DNA from 2 places in the Streptomyces albidicamelliae genome. Region 2 is predicted to be linked to the other one. Evidence: riboswitches for the same ligand, from Rfam matches in the RefSeq annotation. Region 2 holds a riboswitch; the other holds the start of a gene.
The links. A riboswitch is a leader RNA that binds a small molecule or an ion and turns the genes downstream of it on or off. The one in region 2 is predicted to bind glycine.

Region 1: it holds a riboswitch for glycine, as region 2 does, so the genes downstream of both, gcvT (glycine cleavage system aminomethyltransferase GcvT) here and gcvP (aminomethyl-transferring glycine dehydrogenase) in region 2, are expected to answer to the same signal.

Annotation. Positions count from the first base shown of each region.
Region 1 is NZ_CP106795.1:5,748,770-5,760,607, forward strand. Features, by position in the region: gene glyA (serine hydroxymethyltransferase) at 1-586, opposite strand, end outside; gene gcvH (glycine cleavage system protein GcvH) at 601-978, opposite strand; gene gcvT (glycine cleavage system aminomethyltransferase GcvT) at 1,096-2,214, opposite strand; glycine riboswitch at 2,260-2,372, opposite strand; glycine riboswitch at 2,373-2,470, opposite strand; gene N8I86_RS26395 (ATP-binding protein) at 2,632-3,306, shown strand; gene N8I86_RS26400 (enhanced serine sensitivity protein SseB) at 3,373-4,164, shown strand; gene N8I86_RS26405 (enhanced serine sensitivity protein SseB C-terminal domain-containing protein) at 4,376-5,161, shown strand; gene N8I86_RS26410 (ABC transporter permease) at 5,512-6,510, shown strand; gene N8I86_RS26415 (ABC transporter substrate-binding protein) at 6,566-8,317, shown strand; gene N8I86_RS26420 (ABC transporter permease) at 8,390-9,397, shown strand; gene N8I86_RS26425 (ABC transporter ATP-binding protein) at 9,394-10,488, shown strand; gene N8I86_RS26430 (ABC transporter ATP-binding protein) at 10,485-11,838, shown strand, end outside.
Region 2 is NZ_CP106795.1:1,623,119-1,634,956, reverse strand. Features, by position in the region: gene N8I86_RS07635 (mannose-1-phosphate guanyltransferase) at 1-639, shown strand, start outside; gene N8I86_RS07630 (DUF881 domain-containing protein) at 815-1,732, shown strand; gene N8I86_RS07625 (small basic family protein) at 1,729-2,061, shown strand; partial or broken gene N8I86_RS07620 (DUF881 domain-containing protein) at 2,067-3,004, shown strand; gene N8I86_RS07615 (FHA domain-containing protein) at 3,195-4,025, shown strand; gene ftsR (transcriptional regulator FtsR) at 4,070-4,807, shown strand; gene N8I86_RS07605 (bifunctional nuclease family protein) at 4,896-5,369, shown strand; gene N8I86_RS07600 (MerR family transcriptional regulator) at 5,628-6,311, shown strand; gene N8I86_RS07595 (DNA polymerase IV) at 6,380-7,792, shown strand; gene N8I86_RS07590 (PRC-barrel domain-containing protein) at 7,997-8,368, opposite strand; glycine riboswitch at 8,488-8,583, shown strand; gene gcvP (aminomethyl-transferring glycine dehydrogenase) at 8,758-11,643, shown strand; gene N8I86_RS07580 (TOBE domain-containing protein) at 11,699-11,838, opposite strand, start outside.

The sequences.
Region 1 (11,838 bases), 4.1 Mb from region 2:
ACGCCTCGACCTCGTCGGCGATCCGGCGGAACTCGGCGAAGTCCAGCTGGCGCGGGTACGCCGACCAGCCCGCGATGATCACCTTCGGGCGGTGCTCCTTGGCGAGCCGCTCGACCTCGGCCATGTCGACCAGGCCGGAGTCGTCCACGTGGTACGCGACCACGTTGAACTGCTTGCCGGAGAAGTTCAGCCGCATGCCGTGGGTCAGGTGGCCGCCGTGCGCCAGGTCCAGGCCGAGGATCGTGTCCCCGGGCTGGGCCAGCGCGAACAGGGCCGCCTGGTTGGCGGAGGCGCCGGAGTGGGGCTGGACGTTCGCGTACTCGGCGCCGAACAGCTCCTTGATCCGGTCGATGGCGATCTGCTCGGCGACGTCGACGTGCTCGCAGCCGCCGTAGTAGCGGCGGCCCGGGTAGCCCTCGGCGTACTTGTTGGTGAGGACCGAGCCCTGGGCCTCCATCACCGCGAGCGGCGCGAAGTTCTCGGAGGCGATCATCTCCAGGGTGGACTGCTGGCGGCCGAGCTCGGCGTCGACCGCGGCGGCGATCTCCGGGTCCAGCTCGTGCAGGGGCGTGTTCAGGACGGTCATCGGGCTACGACTCCTCAGCCGGCGGTGTGGGCGGCGTACTCGTCGGCGGAGAGCAGGTCGGCCGGCTCGTCCGAGATGCGGACCTTGAACAGCCAGCCGCCCTCGAAGGGGGCGGAGTTGACCAGCGACGGGTCGTTGACGACGTCCTCGTTGATCTCGGTGATCTCGCCGGTCACCGGCGAGTACAGGTCGGAGACCGACTTCGTCGACTCCAGCTCACCGCAGGTCTCGCCCGCCTCCACGGTGGAGCCGACCTCGGGGAGCTGGGCGTAGACCACGTCGCCGAGCGCGTTGGCCGCGAACTCGGTGATGCCGACCGTCGAGACGCCGTCCTCGGCGGCCGACAGCCACTCGTGCTCCTTGCTGTAGCGCAGCTGCTGGGGGTTGCTCATGGCCTGAATTCTCCTGTACGCGCGGGAGTGCTGGTGAATGGGGTACCGCTGGGACGGTTCGCGGGCATGCGGAGGACGCGGGGGGTCGTGCGACCGGTGCGTTCCGCCGCCCAGTGTCTACTTCTGGCGCTTGTAGAAGGGCAGCGCCACGACCTCGTACGGCTCGTGGCTGCCCCGGATGTCCACGCCCACGCCCGCGCTGCCCGGCGCCGCGTGCGCGGCGTCGACGTAGGCCATGGCGATCGGCTTGCCCAGGGTGGGGGAGGGGGCGCCGGAGGTGACCTCGCCGATCACCTGGCCGCCCGCGACGACGGGGTATCCGGCGCGCGGCACCCGGCGGCCCTCGGCGATCAGGCCGACCAGGACCCGGGGCGGCTCGGCGGAGGCCCGCTCGGCGGCCGCGGCGAGCGCCTCGCGCCCGACGAAGTCGCCCTCCTTCTCGAACTTGACCACCCGGCCGAGCCCGGCGTCGAAGGGGGTCAGGGAGGTGGTCAGCTCGTGCCCGTACAGCGGCATGCCCGCCTCCAGGCGCAGCGTGTCCCGGCAGGACAGACCGCACGGCACCAGACCGGCGCCCTCGCCGGCCTCGGTCAGCGCCTGCCACAGCGCGACCGCGTGCTCCGGCTTCACGAACAGCTCGAAGCCGTCCTCGCCGGTGTAGCCGGTGCGGGCGATCAGCGCGGGCACGCCGGCGACCGTGCCGGGCAGGCCGGCGTAGTACTTCAGGCCGTCCAGGTCGGCGTCGGTGAGCGACTTCAGGATGCCGGGGGACTCCGGGCCCTGGACGGCGATCAGCGCGTAGGCGTCCCGGTCGTCGCGTACCTCCGCGTCGAAACCGGCGGCACGCTCGGTGAGCGCGTCCAGCACCACCTGGGCGTTCGAGGCGTTGGCCACGACCATGTACTCGGTCTCGGCGAGCCGGTAGACGATCAGGTCGTCCAGGATGCCGCCGTCGGCCTGGCAGATCATGGTGTAGCGGGCGCGGCCGACACCGACCGAGGCGATGTTGCCGACCAGGGCGTGGTTCAGCAGGGCGGCCGCTCCGGCGCCGGACACGGTGATCTCACCCATGTGGGAGAGGTCGAAGAGGCCGGCCCTGGTCCGCACGGCGAGGTGCTCGTCGCGCTCGGAGCCGTAGCGCAGGGGCATGTCCCAGCCGGCGAAGTCGGTCATCGTCGCACCGAGCGAGCGATGCACGGCATCGAGCGCGGTGAGACGGAGTTCAGTGCTGCTCATCGGGCGGTCGTCTCCCAGGACAGGAATGGGACGGGCGAGGAACGTTCCTCCCCATCTGTCATCGGAACCTGAGAGGTTCGCCACGACCGCCACAGGGACGATCACGGCTTGCACCGTGGGTGGGGCCGCTGTCGCAGCGGCCCGCTTTTCAGATGTGCCTCGCCCGCGCGGTAACGGGGCCTGAGAGATTCAAGGGAGGGACTTGCTCCTTCGGCGCCCCGGTGAAGACTGCCGGGGACTCTCCCGCGCGGATTCAAACGGCCGGTATGCAGTTGGCGGGCACATCATTGCACGCCGCGCCCCCACCCGTCAGGGCCGCAATCTGTAACCGACCTGTGGCAGTACGCGCACCCAACCGCATTACCTTCTCTTTACATTTGGCGGGCAAAGGGGTTACCGAACCCACAGGGGAGGACGATCACGGTGAACAGGACCTCGGCCTACGCCGCCACCACCGGCATCGCGGTGCCGAAGCAGCCTTCCGCGCCAGCCCGTGAGCGCGCCGCGGCCCGCTCCGTCCCGGTCGTCCGCGACCTGCGCGACCGCGCCGGCCGCAGCCCGCACGCCCTGCTCTTCGGCCCGGCCGACCTCGTGGTGATCACCGGCCTGCCCGGCAGCGGCAAGTCCACCCTCATGCACCGCACGGTCACCGGCCACCGCGTCGACTCCCAGGACACCCGCGACCGCTGGGACACCAAGGTCCCGCGCGGGCTCCCGTACGCGCTCTACCGCCCGCTGGTCCGCCTCGCCCACTACACGGGACTCCGCCGGGCCCTGCGCACCGGCGAGGGCGTCGTCGTGCACGACTGCGGCACCCAGCCGTGGGTGCGCGCCTGGCTGGCCCGCGAGGCCCGGCGCCGCGGCGGCACCCTGCACCTGCTCCTCCTCGACGTCCCGCCCGGCACGGCCAGGGCGGGGCAGCGCGAGCGCGGCCGGGGCGTGTCCCGCTACGCCTTCCGCCGCCACCGCCGTACGGCCGAGCGCCTGCTGCGCGCCGTGGAGAAGGGGGAGCTGCCCGCCGGCTGCGGTTCGGCGGTGCTGCTGGACCGGGACGCGGCGGACGTCCTGAGCCGCGTGGGCTTCACTCGGTGAGGCGCTGTCACAGCCACCCGCTAGCCTTCTGGCTCACAGCAGTGGTCACCAGCAGGCGGTAGGCAGATGGACTTCCCGGCGGACATCAGCGCGGACTTCCCGGCACAGGCGCACCCCCACCCGCACGGCGGCTGGCCGGGCAACGAACTGGAGGAGGTGCTCTCGGCCTCCCTCGGCATGCCCGAGGCCGGCGGCCGGATCGTCGAGGTCCTCGGCCGGAGCTTCCTGTGGATCCCCCTGCCCCACGGCGGAGGCCCGGACAGCGGCCCGCTCGACCTGCCCACGACCGAGATCGACGGCCAGGTGTACGTCCCGGTGTTCAGCTCCGAGGAGCAGCTCCGCCAGGTGGCCGGCTCCCACATGTCGTTCACCGTCGCCCCGGCCGTGGAGTTCGCCCGGGGCCTGCCCCCGCAGGCGGGCCTGGTCGTGAACCCCGGGGGCGTCGTCGGCGTGCCGCTGCCGCCCGAGGCGGTCGCCGAGCTGTGCCGGGCCGGCCGCACCCCGCTCGACGGACTCAGCACCGGCGGCCGGGTCCGGCTCTTCGAGCCCGACTGGCAGGACGACCCGGTCGACTTCCTCGCCGCCGCCTCCGCCGAGTTCGCGCAGACCGGCGTGGTGCTCACCGCCCGCCGCTGCCTCGCCGCGATCGAGACGGCCGACCCGGTGATGTTCGTGGGCGTCGAACTCTCCCAGTGGGAGGGCGACCTGCGCGCGCTGCCGCTGGAGGCCCTGGGCCGGGCCCTCGGCAAAGTCCCGGTCAAGTGGCCGGTCAACCTCGTCCTGCTGGACGTCGCCCAGGACCCGGTCGCCGACTGGCTGAAGACCCACGTCCGCCCCTTCCACCAGTACGGTCACTAGACCCGGCGCGGGCGCGGGCCACCTCGCGAGCACGGGGCCGCGTCCGGCGGGCGCCGCCGCCGCGTGGCGCGTGGCCCCACCACCGACCCGCACCCGCGCACGAACACGAGGCCCCGGGCTCCTGGGCGCTTAAGCTGTCCCCACACGCGGGGAAACAATCGGAGGGGCGGTAAGACAGGTGAGCGCGAGCCCAAGCGGCAGCGTGGAAAGCATGCTGCGCCAGGTCACGCCCGGACGCTATGACGCCTACGAGGCCCTGCTCCGCGCTCTCGCCACCCCGTCCTCCGGCCAGATCTGGATGCTCCTGTGGCACGGCCAGGCCGGCTCCCCGGACGCCCAGTACGGGGACATGGAGGTCGACGGCTTCCACTACGCCCCCTGTGTCACCTCCGCCCAGGAGCTGTCGGCCAGCGGCTGGAACCGCTCGTACGAAGTGGTCGACGGGCTCGACGTGGCCCGCACCCTCTACCCGGACCACTACGGCCTCTGGCTCAACCCGCACGCCCGGGGCGGCGGCGTCGGCATCCCCTGGCTGGACCTGCGCCGCATCGCCACCGGACTGGACCGGCAGCCCGCCGGCCCGCTGCGGCTCGCCGAACCCACCATCGAGATCCCGCAGTTCTACGCCCTGCTCGCGCAGAACGCCCACCGCACCCCGGCCCTGCGCTCCCTGCGCCGCGCCTGGGTGCAGCCGGCGCTGGGGGCGCCGTACCTCGCTCTCGGCCTGGACGTGTACGACACCTCGCCCGCCGCGGTCGACTCGGTCCGCGGGATGATGCAGCAGTCCGTCGGGGCGGTCCCGGAGGGGCTGCCGGTGTCGACGGTCGCGATGACCGACGAGTACGACCCGGTGGTGATGTGGATGCGGGCCAACGCGCGCCCGTTCTACGACCGCGAGGCCCACGCCGCCCCGCCCCAGCCCCAGTTGCAGGCCGCCCCGCAGTCGCAGGCGCCGGCCGCGGGATACGGCTATCCGCCGGTGCACGGCGGCTTCTGATCAACTCGTCCCGGCGCCCCGCTCTTGGCGCCGGAATGCAGGATTTGCGCGGGCCGACCGCTTCTGCGCGCGTAGACGTCAGCCGCACGCACCAAATCGCGCAAATTCCCCGTTCCGTCACAACTGGCCCGCGTCCGAGAGCCGTTACCCACTGTTCGGATAACGGAATCCCCCGCACTGCATCACGGTTGCGCATACTTTCGCCGTCACATCTGGCGGGTGATCGCGGCCACGCTGAAGACTCGCGACTCAGACACGAGGCCGAGGCCCCGTGATCGATGGCAAGTCGACAAAGCCGCAATCCGCGGCAGGCGCAGGCCGGTCACCACCGGCGAGAGGGGTCGCTCACCGTGACCGCACCGATCGAGACCACCGGGGCGGCAGCCGAGGCACAGCCGGAGGCTGTGCTCGCGGGTGCCGGTAAGGGGCAGATCGAGGGTCGTTCTCTGGGTCAGATCGCCTGGACCCGGTTCAAGAAGGACAAGGTCGCCGTCGCCGGCGGCGTCATCGTGATCCTGCTGATCCTCCTCGCGATCCTCTCGCGCCCCCTCCAGGCCGCCCTGGGGCTCGACCCCAACGCCTTCAACCAGGACCTGATCACCCCGGACACCTCGCTGCCCAAGGGCAGTTGGGGCGGCATGAGCGCGGACCACCCGCTCGGCGTGGACCCGAAGTTCGGGCGTGACATCGCCACCCGCGTCCTGGAGGGCTCCTGGGTGTCGCTGGTGGTCGCCTTCGGCGCCACCATCCTGTCCAACGTGATCGGCGCGATCATGGGCGTCATCGCCGGCTACTACGGCGGCCGCGTCGACAACGTGATCAGCCGGCTGATGGACACGTTCCTGGCCTTCCCCCTCCTGCTGTTCGCCATCGCCATCTCCGCGACCCTGCAGGGCGGCGCGTTCGGCCTCAACGGGCTCCCGCTCCACCTGAGCGTGCTCATCTTCGTCATCGGCTTCTTCAACTGGCCCTACCTGGGCCGGATCGTCCGCGGGCAGACCCTCGCCCTGCGGGAGCGCGAGTTCGTCGACGCCTCCCGCGGCATGGGTGCCAAGGCCCCGTACATCCTGTTCCGGGAGCTGATGCCCAACCTGGTCGGCCCGATCATCGTCTACTCGACGCTGCTCATCCCGACCAACATCCTCTTCGAGGCGTCCCTGAGCTTCCTCGGCGTCGGCATCCAGCCCCCGCAGGCGTCCTGGGGCGGCATGCTCCGCGAAGCGGTCACGTACTACCAGGTCGACCCGCAGTACATGATCGTTCCCGGACTCGCCATCTTCGTGACCGTCCTGGCCTTCAACCTGCTGGGTGACGGTCTCCGCGATGCTCTCGACCCACGCAGCCGCTGACGCCGGCGGCGGAGAGCCCGAAAAGTTTCCAACAATGGAGGGGAAAGCGCCCATCATGCGAAGGTCAGCGCTGGCCGCGATCGCGGCCATCGGCTCCGTCAGCCTGCTTCTTGCGGGTTGCAGCAAGGCCGATGACAACAAGAACGAGAACGGCACCAAGTCGGCCGGGGCCAACGCCGCGACCAAGGACGTCGTCAACGCCTCCGACAAGAAGGGCGGGACGCTCACCTACGAGCTGTCCGACGTCCCGGACTCGTTCGACCCGGGCAACACGTACTACGCGTACATGTACAACCTCAGCCGGCTGTACGCCCGCCCGCTGATGACGTTCCAGCCCGGCGCCGGCGAGAAGGGCAACACCCTCGTCCCGGACCTCGCCGCGAGCAAGGGCGTCCCGAGCGACGGCGGCAAGACCTGGACGTACAAGCTGCGTGCGGGCCTGAAGTACGAGGACGGCACGGCGATCACGTCGAAGGACGTCAAGTACGCCGTCGAGCGCTCGAACTTCGCGCGTGACGTGCTCTCCCTCGGCCCGAACTACTTCCAGCAGTTCATGGCCGACGGCGACAAGTACAAGGGCCCCTACAAGGACAAGAGCGGCAAGGGCCTGTCCTCCATCGAGACGCCGGACGACACCACGATCGTCTTCCACCTGAAGCAGGCCTTCCAGGAGTTCGACTACCTGGTCGCCGCCCCGCAGACGGCGCCGGTGCCCCAGGCGAAGGACAAGGGCGTCGACTACGTCAAGAACATCGTGTCCTCCGGCTCCTACAAGTTCCAGAGCTACGAGGACGGCAAGCAGGCCGTGCTCGTGCGCAACGACAAGTGGGACGCGAAGACCGACCCGCTGCGCAAGCAGCTGCCGGAGAAGATCGTCGTCAAGCTGAAGGTCAACCCGGAGACCATCGACCAGGACGTCCTCGCCGGCGACGCGATCGACCTGGCCGGTACGGGTGTCCAGGCCTCCACGCAGGCCAAGGTGCTCACCGACGCCGACAAGAAGGCCAACACCGACAACACCTACGGTGGCCGCCTGGTCTACATGGCGATCAACACCACGGTGAAGCCGTTCGACAAGGTCGAGTGCCGCAAGGCCGTGCAGTTCGCGATCGACAAGGTCTCGGTGCAGACCGCCGAGGGCGGCCCGATCCGCGGTGACATCGCCTCCACGGTCCTGCCTCCGGACATCCCGGGCTACGAGAAGGCCGACGCCTACGCGACCGCCGGCAACAAGGGCGACGTCGCCAAGGCCAAGGAGCAGCTCAAGGCCTGCGGCAAGTCGTCGATCTCGACGAACATCTCGGCCCGTTCGGACCGTCCGCAGGAGATCGACGCCGCCACGGCGATCATCAACTCGCTGAAGAAGGTCGGCATCAACGCCAGCCTGAAGCAGTTCCCGTCGGGCAAGTACTTCACCGACTACGCGGGTGTGCCGAAGTTCACCAAGAAGCAGAACATCGGCCTGGAGATGATGCAGTGGGGTGCCGACTGGCCCTCCGGCTACGGCTTCCTGCAGCAGATCCTGAACGGCAAGGCGATCAGCCAGTCGGGTAACACGAACCTGTCGCAGTACGACAACAAGGACGTCAACACCCTGCTGGGCAAGGCGATCGGCACGCAGGACGACGCCGCGCGCAACAGCCTCTACACGCAGATCGACAAGAAGACGATGGACGACGCCGTCATCGTCCCGCTGACCTACTTCAAGGTCCTGCTGGCCCGTCCGCAGAACTACACCAACCTGGTTTCCACGGCGGCCTTCAGCGGTCAGTACGACTACCTCAACATCGGCGTCGCGTCGAAGTAGCAGCCCCGGAAGGCAGGTGAAGGCATTGGTGCCCGCGGGCTTCGCGGCCCGCGGGCACCAGCGCCGGTCCCCGTGATCTCGTACATCCTCCGCCGGACGTTCGCGGCAGTGATCCTGCTGCTGGTCGTCTCCGCGGTCACCTTCGCCATCTTCTTCCTGCTGCCACGGCTTGCCGGCCAGACAGCGGACCAGCTGGCGCAGCAGTACATCGGCAAGAGCCCGTCGAAGGCGGACATCGCCGCTGTCAAGCACAACCTCGGTCTGGACCAGCCCGTCTACGTCCAGTACTGGCACTTCATCAAGGGGATCGTGGCCGGCGCCACCTACGACCTCGGCCCCACCACGGTGCACTGCGACGCACCCTGCTTCGGTTACTCGTTCAAGAACCACCAGGCCGTGTGGCCGGAGCTCACCTCCCGGCTTCCGATCACCCTCTCGCTGGCCGTCGGTGCCGCCGTGCTGTGGCTGGTCTCGGGTGTCGTGGCCGGCGTCGTCTCCGCACTGAAGCCGCGTTCGGTCCTGGACCGGGCCTTCATGGGCATCGCGCTCACCGGCGTCTCGCTGCCCATGTTCTTCACGGGAAACCTGGCGATCCTGCTCTTCACCTATCAGTGGCCGATCTTCGGCAAGACCTACGTCCCGTTCACCGAGAACCCCTCGCAGTGGGCCAACACCCTCTTCCCGGCGTGGTGTTCGCTCGCCCTGCTGTACTCCGCGATCTACGCCCGGCTCACCCGCTCGGGCATGCTGGAGACGATGAACGAGGACTTCATCCGCACGGCCCGCGCCAAGGGCCTGCGGGAGCGCACCGTCGTCACCCGGCACGGACTGCGGGCCGCCCTCACCCCGATCATCACGGTCTTCGGCATGGACCTCGGTCTGCTGCTCGGCGGCGCCGTGATCACGGAGTCGGTGTTCTCGCTGCCCGGCATCGGCCAGTACGCGGTGCAGGGCATCACCGACAACGACCTGCCCAAGATCCTCGGCGTGACCCTGCTCGCCGCATTCTTCGTCGTCTTCGCAAATCTCCTGGTGGACGTGCTCTACGCCGCCGCCGACCCGCGGGTGAGGCTCTCGTGACCGAACTCTCCAAGACCGGTGCCGCGGTGGGGGAGCCCACCTCCGCCCGCCAGGCGCCCGAGGCCTTCCTCGAGGTCCGCGACCTCAAGGTGCACTTCCCGACCGACGACGGCCTGGTCAAGTCCGTCGACGGGCTCAGCTTCTCGCTGGAGAAGGGCCGGACCCTCGCCGTCGTCGGCGAGTCCGGCTCCGGCAAGTCCGTCACCTCGCAGGCCATCATGGGCCTGCACCGGCTCGGCACCCGCGGCAAGAACGTGCAGATGTCCGGCGAGATCTGGCTGGACGGCAAGGAGCTGGTCTCCGCCGCCCCGGACGAGGTGCGCAAGCTCCGCGGCCGCGAGATGGCGATGATCTTCCAGGACCCGCTGTCCGCCATGCACCCCTACTACAAGGTCGGCGACCAGATCGTCGAGGCCTACCGGGTGCACCACAACGTCAGCAAGAAGGTCGCCCGGAAGCGGGCCATCGAGATGCTCGACCGGGTCGGCATCCCCGAGCCGGCCAAGCGTGTGGACGGCTACCCGCACGAATTCTCGGGCGGTATGCGCCAGCGCGCCATGATCGCCATGGCGCTGGTGAACAACCCCGAGCTGCTCATCGCGGACGAGCCGACCACAGCCCTCGACGTGACCGTCCAGGCGCAGATCCTCGACCTGATCCGGGATCTGCAGAAGGAGTTCGGCTCCGCGGTCATCATGGTGACCCACGACCTCGGTGTGGTCGCCGAGATCGCCGACGACGTCCTCGTGATGTACGGCGGCCGGTGCGTGGAGCGCGGTCCGGCGGCCCAGGTCTTCGAGCAGCCGCAGCACCCCTACACCTGGGGTCTGCTCGGCTCGATGCCCCGCATCGACCGCGACACCTCCGAACGGCTCATCCCCGTCAAGGGCCAGCCGCCGAGCCTCATCAACGTCCCCTCGGGCTGCGCCTTCCACCCGCGCTGCCCGTACGCGGACATCCCCAAGGGGGACGTCACCCGCACGGTGCGCCCCGAGCTGGAGCTGGTGAGCACCGGGCACTGGTCCGCCTGCCACCTCTCGGCGGAGGACCGTCAGCGGATCTGGACCGAAGAGATTGCGCCGAAGCTGTGAGTGAGACCAAAAAGACGGACACCGTCGCCGAGGCCACGGTCCCGAAGCAGGCGTCGTCCCCGGAAGAGCGTGACGTGCTGCTCAGGGTCGAGGGCCTGACCAAGCACTTCCCGATCAAGAAGGGCATCCTCCAGCGCCAAGTCGGCGCCGTGAGGGCGGTCGACGGCATCGACTTCGAGGTGCGCAAGGGCGAGACCCTGGGCGTGGTCGGCGAGTCGGGCTGCGGCAAGTCGACCATGGGCCGGGTCATCACCCGCCTCCAGGACCCGACCGGCGGCAGGATCACCTTCGAGGGCCAGGACATCACGCGGCTGAGCACCGGGCGGATGCGCCCGCTGCGCCGCGACATCCAGATGATCTTCCAGGACCCGTACGGCTCCCTGAACCCCCGGCACACCATCGGCTCGATCGTCTCCGCGCCCTTCCGGCTGCAGGGCGTCGAGCCCGAGGGCGGGGTGAAGAAGGAGGTCCAGCGGCTCCTCGAGCTGGTGGGCCTCAACCCCGAGCACTACAACCGCTACCCGCACGAGTTCTCCGGCGGCCAGCGCCAGCGCATCGGCATCGCCCGCGCGCTCGCCCTCAAGCCGAAGCTCGTGGTGGCGGACGAGCCGGTGTCCGCCCTGGACGTGTCGATCCAGGCGCAGGTCGTGAACCTCATGGACGACCTCCAGGAGGAACTCGGCCTCACCTACGTGATCATCGCCCACGACCTCTCCGTGGTGCGGCACGTCTCGGACCGCATCGCGGTGATGTACCTCGGCAAGATCGTCGAGCTCGCCGACCGCACCTCGCTGTACGAGGCGCCGATGCACCCGTACACCAACGCGCTGATGTCGGCCGTGCCGGTGCCGGACCCGAAGCGCCGGGGACAGAAGAGCGAGCGCATCCTGCTGCGCGGCGACGTGCCCTCGCCGATCGCCCCGCCGTCCGGCTGCCGGTTCCACACCCGGTGCTGGAAGGCGACGCAGATCTGCAAGACGACCGAGCCGCAGCTCGTCGAGCTGAAGCCGGGTCAGCGGGTCGCCTGCCACCACCCGGAGAACTTCGCCGACCAGGCTCCGCAGGACACCGTCCTGCTGTCGGTGGCGAAGGCCGCGTCGGAGCTGGTCCCGGACTCGATCGCCGCCGGCGGTGCCGCGGCGAAGGAGCCGGGGGCCGAGGAGACGGTGACGGCCGAAGAGACGGTGACCGCCGAGGAGACGGTGACCGCCGAGAAGCCGGCCGCTGCGGCGAAGCCCGCTGCCAAGGCGGACTCCGGGTCCGAGGCCAAGGCCGAATCCGAAGCCGAGTCCGCCAAGACCGAGGCCGAACCGGTCGTCGAGGCCGAGCCCGTCGCCGAGGACGAAGCGG
Region 2 (11,838 bases):
CCCGTCGGCGAGCGCCTGTCGCTCGTGGACGAGAAGGGCCGGATCATCGAGGACGACCGGGCGCTGCTGGTGATGCTGGACCTGGTCGCCGCCGAGCGGCGCAGCGGCCGGGTCGCGCTGCCGGTCACCACGACCCGGATCGCCGAGCAGGTGGCCGCGTACCACGGCACCCAGGTCGAGTGGACGACGACGTCGCCCGACGACCTCACGCGCGTGGGCGGCGAGGAAGGCACGATCTTCGGAGGTGACGGCAAGGGCGGCTTCATCGTGCCCGAGTTCAGCAGGGTCTACGACGGCACGGCGGCCTTCGTACGGCTGATCGGGCTGGTGGCGCGCACGCAGCTCACCCTGAGCCAGATCGACGCCCGCATTCCGCGTGCGCACGTGCACAAGCGGGACCTGGCCACTCCGTGGGCCGTCAAGGGTCTGGTGATGCGGCGCGTGGTCGAGGCGGCCGGGGATCGCTTTGTCGACACGACCGACGGTGTGCGGGTCGTGGAGACCGACGGGCGCTGGGTGATGGTGCTGCCCGACCCCGCCGAGGCGGTCACGCACCTGTGGGCCGAGGGGCCCGACGACGCGTCCGCGCAGGCTCTGCTGGACGAGTGGGCGGCCGTGGTGGACAGCGCCGGCCGGTGAGGCCGGTGACGGTGGACGGTTCCCCGAGCGGGGCCGCCGGCCTCTGACGGTCGGCGGCCCCGCTCTGGGAGGGCCTAAAACCACCGCACGCGCGCGTGCCGGACATGTGTCCCCAAGGGGGCCTGTCCGGCACGCCGGTGGGGCCATTCGGAGGTACTGCTCGCGACATGCGACGATGTGCGGCATGCCGCAGCAACCCCCCGTTCGGAGCAGCCCCACGCGGCCGTCGCGCCCGGACGCCTCCATGTCGTTGATCACCAACGTCATGGACCACAGCCTCGACGACGGGTATGCCGAGGCCGCGGCCCGGAGAAAGACCCAGGGCGGGGGCGGGCTGCCGAAGACCCTCCGCGCGAAGCTGGGCCTGGCGTCCGGCCTCGTCCTCGCCGCGCTGGTCGTGACCCTCGGGGCGGCGCAGGCGCGGGTGGCGGCCCCGGTGGTCGCCAAGGAGCGCCAGGAGCTGATCGACCGCATCGACACCGAGACCTCCGCCGCGGACAGGCTCGAGGGCTCCGTGGACAAGCTGCGCGACGAGGTCGGCGCGCGGCAGCGGGCGGCGCTGAGGTCGAGCGGCGGCAGCACCGAAGCCGATCTGGTGGGCCTGCTGTCGGGCGCCACACCGGTGCACGGGCCCGGCGTCAAGCTCGTCGTCAACGACGCCAAGGAGGCCAGTGGCGGCGGCGAGGGGAGCAATCCGCGGGAGACCTCGGGCTTCTCCGACACCGGCCGGGTGCGCGACCGGGACATGCAGCGCGTGGTCAACGGGCTGTGGGCCTCGGGGGCCGAGGCCGTCTCCATCAACGGTCAGCGGCTGACCGCCCTGTCCGCGATCAGGGCCGCGGGTGACGCGATACTGGTCGACAACAAGCCGCTGGTGCCGCCGTACACGGTGCTGGCGGTGGGGGACGGTCAAAAGCTCAGCACGCGGTTCCAGGACAGCCCCGACGGGCTCTATCTGCACGCCCTGCGGGAGAACTACGGCGTCCGGGCCACCATCTCCACGGAGGGCGACGTCCGTCTGCCCGCCGCACCGAGTGTGATCGTACGAACCGCACAGCCGCTCGCCGACACAACTGAGAAGGGCACATCGTGATCGCCGTACTGGGCCTCGTCGTGGGAGTCGTGGCCGGCCTGTTGGTCCGGCCCGAGGTTCCGGCGGTCGTCGAGCCTTACCTGCCGATCGCCGTCGTCGCGGCGCTGGACGCCGTCTTCGGTGGCCTGCGGGCCATGCTCGACGGAATCTTCGACGACAAGGTCTTCGTCGTGTCGTTCCTGTCGAACGTGGTCGTCGCCGCCCTGATCGTCTTCCTGGGCGACAAGTTGGGTGTGGGCGCCCAGCTGTCCACGGGTGTCGTCGTCGTCCTGGGTATCCGAATCTTCTCCAACGCCGCGGCGATCCGGCGGCACGTGTTCCGGGCGTGAGGGCGATGAGCGACGAGAGCAGCCGCAACGGCCAGGACGAACAGAAGCAGAACACGGAGAACGGACCCGAGCGGAACGGCCCGGAGCGTCCGGACGCCGCCGACGGCCGCGGCGGCCGGGAGACGCGGCCGGAGAACGGTCTGCGCAGGGAGCTGCCCGCCGAGGTCCCCGCCCCGGCGCCCGGAGCCGGGCAGACGCCGGGGAGCGGCCCGAGGAGCCGGTGACCGGCCGGCAGCGGCTGGCCGAGGGCCTGTGGCCGCCGCGTGTCACCCGCGCCCAACTCATCGTCGCCGTGCTGCTGTTCGGCCTCGGCTTCGGCCTCGCCGTGCAGGTGGCGTCGAACAGCGACAGCGACAGCGCGCTGCGCGGAGCGCGGCAGGAAGATCTTGTTCGCATCCTCGATGAACTGGATTCGCGTACTCAGCGTCTTCAGGACGAGAAGCAGGGACTGGAGAAGCAGAGTCAGGAGTTGCAGAGCAGCTCCGACCAGGCCGCGGAGGCGCGCAAGCAGACCGCCGAGAAGGAGAGACAACTCGGCATCCTCGCGGGCACCGTGGCGGCGCAAGGTCCCGGCATCACCATGACGATCGAGGACACGAAGGGGACGGTCCAGGCGGACATGCTGCTCGACGCTATCCAGGAGCTGCGCGCGGCCGGTGCCGAGGCGATCGAGGTCAACGGAGTGCGGGTGGTCGCCAACACCTACCTCACGGACTCCGGTGATTCGGTGAGTGTCGACGGGAACAAGATCAACGCCCCCTATCGTTTCAAGGTCATCGGCAAGCCGCAGGACCTGGAGCCGGCGCTGAACATTCCTGGAGGCGTGGTGCAGACCCTGGAGAAGGAGCAGGCCACGGTGACCGTCGAACGGTCCGACAAGATCGTCGTGGATGCCTTGCGGCACGTGAAGCGGCCTGACTACGCTCGGTCGTCCTCCCAGTGAACCGGTGGTGCATGGGGGACGTCAGGCAGGGGCATGAGGTTGCGGGGGGTCGGCGCACCGAAGAGGTGGCGCGTGGTGGAAACTGTCTGGTGGTTACGGACGTTGTGAAGATGTCCGGCTCGGCCGGTGTAGGCAATCAGGGTTCGTCCTGCCCCACGGGCGGGTCTGTTTCGGTCAAGGGGAATCGCCCGTGAAGTTGTTTGCGAAGTTGTTCGGCAAGAGCGCGCGAGAGGGCAGCGACAACGCGACCGCTCGCCATCGCGCGCAGCCTGACCAGGAAGGACAGCGTCCGCTGTTCCGCGACCAGGTCGCTGGTCCGGGCGGTGACATTTCGGGTGGTCAGGGCGCGGCGTCTGTTGACCCTGCCCAGTCCGGCGGCATAGGTTTCGGGCAACCGTCAACCTCAGGTGCGGGTGGAGGGTTCGCCTCCGGTCCGTACGCGTCCAACGCCCCGGGTGGGCAGCCGCGGCAGGAGGATCCGTCGATGTCGGCCCTGGTGTGTACGAGGTGCGGTAACCGCAACGCGGAGAACGCTCGCTTCTGCTCCAACTGCGGTGCGCCGCTGCGTCCCGGTGTGGCGCCCGAGCGCGCCTCCGAGACGACGTCCACGATCTCGATCTCGGGTATCGAGGCCTACGAGGCGGAGGCGACCGGCCAGACCCCGCTGCCGATGCTGTCGCCCGAGGCGCAGGCCGCGGTGGACGCGCTGCCGCTGGGCTCGGCGCTGCTGGTGGTGCGCCGCGGTCCGAACTCGGGCAGCCGCTTCCTGCTGGACAGCGACCTGACCACGGCCGGACGCCACCCGCAGAGCGACATCTTCCTGGACGACGTGACGGTCTCCCGCCGGCACGTGGAGTTCCGGCGCTCCCCGGACGGCTCGTTCACCGTGGCCGACGTGGGCAGCCTGAACGGCACGTACGTCAACCGGGAGCGGATCGACCAGGTCGCCCTGTCGAACGGTGACGAGGTGCAGATCGGCAAGTACCGGCTGGTGTTCTACGCGAGCCGGCACGGCATCTGACCCGCCCCCGGACCGGCGTCCGGGGGGAACCCCAGGGAAGGTCCATGCTTCACACACCGAGCGGCGGTGCCGGAAGCGGTACCGCCGCCAGGGACAGCGGGCTGATGAGCATCGGCGCGGTGCTGAACGCGTTGCGTGACGAGTTCCCCGAGGTCACCATCTCCAAGATCCGTTTCCTGGAGGCCGAGGGGCTCATCGAGCCGCAGCGGACCCCGTCGGGGTACCGCAAGTTCAGCGCCGGGGACGTCGAGCGCCTCGGCCATGTCCTGCGGATGCAGCGGGACCACTATCTGCCGCTCAAGGTGATCCGCGAGCACTTGGACGCGATGGAGCGGGGCGAGGCCGTCCCGCTGCCCCTGGTGGGGCGCCAGCGCACCGGGGACGACGTGCCCGTACGGGCCGAGGGGCCCACGGTGGCCCGGGTCGGCCGCGCCGAGCTGCTCGCGGCGGCGGACATCGACGAGGGCGAGCTGAAGGAGTGGGAGTCCTACGGGCTCCTCGCTCCGCTGGAGGACGGGGCGTACGAGGCGGAGGCCGTCACCGTGGCCGCGCTCGTCGCCGAGCTGGGCCGGTTCGGCATCGAGCCGCGCCACCTTCGGGTGATGAAGGCAGCCGCCGACCGGGAGGCCGGCCTCGTCGACCAGGTGGTGGCCCCGCTCAGGCGCCACCGCAATCCGCAGACCAGGGCACATGCCGAGGCCCGTACGAAGGAGCTGGCCGCGCTCACGGTGCGGCTGCACGCCGCTCTGGTGCAGACCGCCCTCGGTGTGCGGCTGCCCTGAGGCGGGGACGAGGCCGCAGGCGGCCGGATCGGCCACCTGTTCCCGGCCCGACTACCCAAACATCCCGGGCACGGCCTAGGGTTGCTGTGTGAACGAGCTCGATGTCGTAGGTGTCCGGGTCGAAATGCCCTCCAACCAACCGATCGTGCTCCTGCGCGAAGTGGGGGGCGACCGTTACCTCCCCATCTGGATCGGACCGGGGGAGGCGACGGCGATCGCTTTCGCCCAGCAGGGCATGGCGCCCGCGCGACCGCTGACCCACGATCTGTTCAAGGACGTGCTGGAGGCCGTCGGCCAGGAGCTGACCGAGGTGCGCATCACCGATCTGCGGGAAGGCGTCTTCTACGCGGAGCTGGTCTTCGCCAGCGGCGTCGAGGTCAGTGCCCGTCCCTCCGATGCCATAGCGCTGGCCCTGCGCACCGGGACGCCGATCTACGGCAGTGACACGGTGCTGGACGACGCGGGTATCGCCATTCCGGACGAGCAGGAGGACGAGGTGGAGAAGTTCCGCGAGTTCCTCGACCAGATCTCGCCCGAGGACTTCGGCACCAGCAGCCAGTGAGCGGCGGACGCGGCGGCCGGCTCGACGGAACGAGGGCCGGCCGGTCGGCGTGTGCGAGCGGATCGCGGGCATTTGCCACCGGCCATTGAGAGCGTCCTACGGCCCGGCGCGAGCGCATTCGGCTAGCCTTTCCCCGCGGTGGGGCACGGAAAACCACTCCTAGGGTGATTATCACTCGGCGTGCCGAGTGTGGCGATCGTTGACGCACCCCTGGTGACTGCCTACCGTCGAGAAGGCAGGTCAAGGACGGAGGTCGGCGTGAGAACGAGCGGCGACGGTACGGCTGGGGGTGCCCCCGGACGCGGTCTGGGGGAGAGCGGTCCGTACCCTTCCCCGAGCTCTCAGCTGCGTTCGAACAGGGGTCATCCCCATTCCGGCAGCGCGGTCGACAACGCTCCGCAGCGACCGACGGCGGTGCCGAACGGCGGAGGGGCGGCGTCCATGACGTCCGAGGAGATCGGTTACCGCGGGCCCACGGCCTGCGCGGCCGCCGGCATCACCTACCGGCAGCTCGACTACTGGGCCCGTACCGGCCTCGTCGAGCCGAGTGTGCGGCCCGCGTACGGGTCGGGCACCCAGCGTCTGTACAGCTTCCGGGACGTCGTCGTCCTGAAGATCGTCAAGCGGTTCCTCGACACGGGTGTCTCGCTGCAGAACATCCGCACGGCCGTCCAGCACCTGCGGGAACGCGGTTTCCGCGACCTGGAGCGGATGACGCTGATGAGCGACGGGGCGACCGTGTACGAGTGCACCTCGCCGGACGAGGTCCATGCCCTGCTCCAGGGCGGTCAGGGCATCTTCGGGATCGCGGTCGGCGTGGTGTGGCGGGACGTGGAGAGCGCGCTCTCCCAGTTGCACGGGGAGCGCGTCGACACGGGCGAGACCCTCGTCGGTCACAACCCCGCGGACGAGCTGGCGCGGCGCCGCAACCGCGCGGTCTGACCTCGGCGCCGGCGGGCGCGCCCGGGGGCGTCACCGCATTGTCAGTGTCGTGGTGCAGCATCGGAGATGTGAGAAACGCGCCCACGATCCTGCATCTCGACATGGATGCCTTCTTCGCCTCGGTGGAGCAGGCGTCCAAGCCGAGCCTGCGCGGGAAGGCGGTCGTCGTGGGCGGGCTCGGACCGCGCGGGGTGGTGGCGACCGCGTCGTACGAGGCCCGGGTGTTCGGGGTCAACTCGGCGATGCCCATGGCCCAGGCGCGCCGGAGGGCCCCCAACGCCGCCTATCTGGTGCCGCGCTTCACCGTGTACCGGTCGATCAGCGAGCAGGTGATGGCGCTGCTGCGGGAGCTGTCGCCGCTGGTGGAGCCGCTCAGCCTGGACGAGGCGTTCGTGGATCTGGAGGCCGGGGGGACGGCCTGGGACGAGGAGTCGGCGCGGCTGGCCGGGGTGCGGCTGCGCGCGGACATCCGGGCGGTCACCGGGCTCACCGGGTCGGTGGGGCTCGCCGCCTCCAAGATGCTCGCGAAGATCGCCTCCGAGCAGGCCAAGCCGGACGGCCTGGTGCTCATCGAACCGGGGACCGAGCGGGCACTGCTGGCGCCGATGACGGTCCGGACGCTGCCGGGGGTCGGACCTGCCACCGGGGACCATCTGCGCAGAGCCGGGATCACCACGGTCGAGGAGCTCGCCGAGGCGGGGGAGGACGAGCTGGTCCGCCTGCTCGGCAAGGCGCACGGGCACGCGCTGTACGCGATGGCGCTGGCGCACGACGACCGGCCCGTGGTGGCCGAGCGGGAGGCCAAGTCGGTGTCGGTCGAGGACACCTACGACGTGGACATCCACGACCGGCTGCGGGTGGGGCTCGAGGTGCAGCGGCTGGCCGACCGCTGCGTGGGGCGGCTGCGCGGCGCGGGGCTGTCGGGGCGGACCATCGTGCTCAAGGTGCGGCGGTACGACTTCTCGACGCTCACCCGCTCCGAGACGCTGCGGGGGCCGACGGACGACCCGGCGGTGATCCGGGAGGCGGCCGCGCGGCTGTTGGAGGCGGTGGACACGACGGGCGGGGTGCGGCTGCTCGGTGTGGGGGTCACGGGGCTCGCGGACTACACCCAGGAGGACCTGTTCGCGCAGGCGGCGCAGCCGCACTCCGCGGGGGCGGTGGAGGCCGCGCCGGTGGCGGCCGTCGCCGAGGCGGTGCCGGAGCCGGAGGAGCCGGCCGAGCGGCACTGGCGCGCGGGGCAGGACGTACGGCACACGGAGTACGGGCCCGGCTGGGTGCAGGGCAGCGGGCTGGGGCGGGTCACGGTGCGCTTCGAGACTCCGCAGTCGCCTCCGGGGCGGGTGCGGACGTTCTCGGTCGGGGACCCCGCGCTGGAGGCGGGTGAGCCGCTGCCGCTGGTCCTGGACCCGGGCCTGACCCTCTCGCCCACCCGTCCCACCCCGCCGAGCGGCCACATCGCCGTGCCGGGTGCGGGCTGACGCACGGGTGCACCCGGGGCCCGGCGCGCGCACCGCGGGGGTGCCGTCGGCCGGTGTGCCGCCCGCGACGGTTGCCGGGCGTTTGTGCCGCCCGCGACGGTGCCGGGCGTTCGCGGGCAGGCGGCCGCGGACGTGCCGTACCCAGCGGCGCGGGGGCGTGGAGGTGTTCGGATGGGTGGGGCCGGGAGAGGGAAGGAGCCGGCGTCAGGGTTCTTCCGAGCCTGCCAGCTTGCCGAAGTCGTGGTCGGGGAACGTGTGGGGCGGAGCCACGTCGAGGCCGTAGTGGTGGTAGAGCTGGAGTTCCTGCTCGGGGGAGAGATGGCGGCCGACACCGAAGTCGGGGGCGTCCTTGATGAGCGCGCGGTCGAAGGGGACCCGGAGGGCACCCTCGATCAGCTCGCTGGGCTCCAGGGGGACGAAGGCGTCCCGGGAGAACAGGCCGGTGCGTATGGCCGCCCACTCGGGCACACCGGTGGCGTCGTCGAGGTACACCTCGTCGATGGTGCCGATCTTGGTGCCATTGCGGTCGAACGCCTTGCGGCCGATCAGGTTGCGCGGATCGATGTCGGTCAGCACGGTCCCTCTCCCTCCACTTGGTCGCAACTCATCCGTAAGCACTACAAAAGAGCACATTCAAGGAGGCGGCCACTCGAAGCCCCGGGCGTTGACCTCGCTGGTAGGCTGACAGCGGCTGCTGACCCCGTGCGGGAGAGTCCTCCGACCATCCTCGGAGGCGCCGAAGGAGCAAATCCTCCCCGGAATCTCTCAGGCCCACGTACCGCACGGACGAGGTCACTCTGGAAAGCAGGGCGGATGTCGACGGCGTCCGCCCTCACCGACGGTGAAAGCCGGCGTCCGCGGACGTCCGGTGAAGCTCTCAGGTTGAGATGACAGAGGGGGAGGCCGTCGGGGTATCCGTACCGGGGTGCCCCTCGAAGGTCGCGTCAGACCAGGAGGCCTCCGCAATGACCGCCCATCGCACCCCGCTCGCCGAGCTCGAAGCCGGCATTCCCTTCGAGCAGCGCCACATCGGCCCCGACCACGAGGCGCGGGCCAAGATGCTCGCGCACGTCGGCTACGGCTCCCTCGACGACCTGACCGCCGCCGCGGTCCCGGACGTGATCAAGAACGCCGACGCGCTGGACCTGCCGGGTGCCCGCACCGAGGCCGAGGTGCTCGCCGAGCTGCGCTCGCTCGCCGACCGCAACCAGGTCCTCGGCTCCATGATCGGGCTCGGTTACTACGGCACCTTCACCCCGCCGGTCATCCTGCGCAACGTCATGGAGAACCCGGCCTGGTACACCGCCTACACGCCGTACCAGCCGGAGATCTCCCAGGGCCGTCTGGAGGCCCTGCTGAACTTCCAGACGATGGTCGCCGAGCTGACCGGCCTGCCCACCTCCGGCGCCTCCCTGCTGGACGAGGGCACCGCCGCCGCCGAGGCGATGGCGCTGTCCCGGCGCATGGGCAAGAACAAGAAGGGCCTCTTCCTGATCGACGCGGACGCGCTGCCGCAGACGATCGCCGTGATCGAGACCCGTGCCGAGCCGACCGGTGTCGAGGTCGTCGTCGCCGACCTCAGCGACGGCATCCCGGCGGACCTCGCCGCCCGTGAGATCAACGGCGTACTGCTGCAGTACCCGGGCGCCTCCGGAGCCGTACGCGACCTCAAGCCGGTCATCGACCGGGCGCACGAGCTCGGCGCCCTCGTCACCGTGGCCGCCGACCTGCTGGCCCTGACCCTGCTGACCTCGCCGGGCGAGCTGGGCGCGGACATCGCCGTCGGCACCACCCAGCGCTTCGGCGTACCGATGGGCTTCGGCGGTCCGCACGCCGGCTACATGGCCGTCCACGAGAAGTTCGCGCGCAGCCTGCCCGGCCGCCTCGTCGGTGTCTCCGTCGACGCCGACGGCCACAAGGCCTACCGCCTCGCGCTCCAGACGCGTGAGCAGCACATCCGCCGGGAGAAGGCCACCAGCAACATCTGCACCGCGCAGGTCCTGCTCGCGGTGATGGCCGGCATGTACGCCGTCTACCACGGCCCCGAGGGACTGCGGACCATCGCCCGCCGCACCCACCGCTACGCCTCCCTCCTCGCCGCGGGCCTGCGCGCCGGCGGGATCGAGATCGTCCACGGCGCGTACTTCGACACGCTCACCGCGCGCGTGCCCGGCAAGGCCGCCGAGGTCGTCGCCGCCGCCCGGGACAACGGGGTCAACGTGCGTGCGGTCGACGCCGACCACGTCTCCCTCGCCTGCGACGAGACCACCAACCGCGCGCAGCTCGCCGCCGTCTGGTCCGCCTTCGGTGTGGACGCCGACATCGAGGCGCTGGACGCGACGGCCGAGGACACCCTGCCCGAGGCGCGGCTGCGCACCGACGACTACCTGACCCACCCGGTCTTCCACGAGCACCGCTCCGAGACCGCGATGCTGCGCTACCTGCGCAAGCTCGCCGACCGCGACTACGCGCTCGACCGCGGCATGATCCCGCTGGGCTCCTGCACCATGAAGCTCAACGCGACCACCGAAATGGAGCCGGTCACCTGGCCCGAGTTCGGCCAGCTGCACCCCTTCGTGCCCGCCGAGCAGGCCGAGGGCTACCTCACGCTCATCCGCGAGCTGGAGGAGCGTCTCGCCGAGGTCACCGGCTACGACAAGGTCTCCCTCCAGCCGAACGCCGGTTCGCAGGGCGAGCTCGCCGGTCTGCTGGCCGTCCGCGGCTACCACCGGGCCAACGGTGACGAGCAGCGCACCATCTGCCTCATCCCGTCCTCCGCGCACGGCACCAACGCGGCGAGCGCCGTGATGGCCGGCATGAAGGTCGTCGTCGTCAAGACCGCCGAGGACGGCGAGATCGACGTCGAGGACCTGCGCGCCAAGATCGAGAAGCACCGTGACGAGCTGTCCGTGCTGATGATCACCTACCCCTCCACGCACGGTGTGTTCGAGGAGCACGTCGCCGACATCTGTGCCCAGGTGCACGAGGCCGGCGGTCAGGTGTACGTCGACGGCGCCAACCTCAACGCGCTGGTCGGCCTCGCCAAGCCGGGTCACTTCGGCGGTGACGTCTCCCACCTGAACCTGCACAAGACCTTCTGCATCCCGCACGGTGGCGGTGGCCCCGGCGTCGGCCCGGTCGCGGTCCGCGAGCACCTGGCGCCGTACCTGCCGAACCACCCGCTCCAGCCGGCGGCCGGCCCCGAGACGGGCGTCGGCCCGATCTCGGCGGCGCCGTGGGGCAGCGCGGGCATCCTGCCCATCTCGTGGGCGTACGTCCGCCTGATGGGCGGCGAGGGCCTCAAGCGGGCCACCCAGGTCGCCGTGCTCTCGGCGAACTACGTCGCCAAGCGCCTCGAGCCGCACTTCCCGGTCCTCTACACCGGTCCCGGCAACCTGGTCGCGCACGAGTGCATCATCGACCTGCGCCCGCTCACGAAGGCGACCGGCGTGAGCGTGGACGACGTGGCCAAGCGCCTGATCGACTACGGCTTCCACGCGCCGACGATGTCCTTCCCGGTGGCCGGCACGCTGATGATCGAGCCCACCGAGTCGGAGGACCTCATCGAGCTGGACCGTTTCTGCGACGCGATGATCGCCATCCGCGCCGAGATCGAGAAGGTCGCCGCCGGCGAGTGGCCGGCGGAGGACAACCCGCTGGCGAACGCCCCGCACACCGCTGCCGCGCTCGGCGGTGAGTGGACGCACGCCTACAGCCGCGAGGACGCCGTCTTCCCGGCCGGCGTCTCGGCCGCCGACAAGTACTGGCCCCCGGTGCGCCGTATCGACCAGGCCTTCGGCGACCGCAACCTGGTGTGCTCCTGCCCGCCGCTGGACGCGTACGAGGACTGAGCGAACCCGACGGCCGAAGGCCCCGCCCGGAATCCGGGCGGGGCCTTCGGGCTTCCTACGCCGTCGCCAGGGCGACCTCGGTGGACTTGATCAGGGCGATGACGTCGGAGCCCACGAAGAGCCCGAGGTCGCCGGCCGCGTCCTTGGTGATCGCGGCGGTGAGTTCGCCCCCGGCCATGGAGACCCTCACGGTGG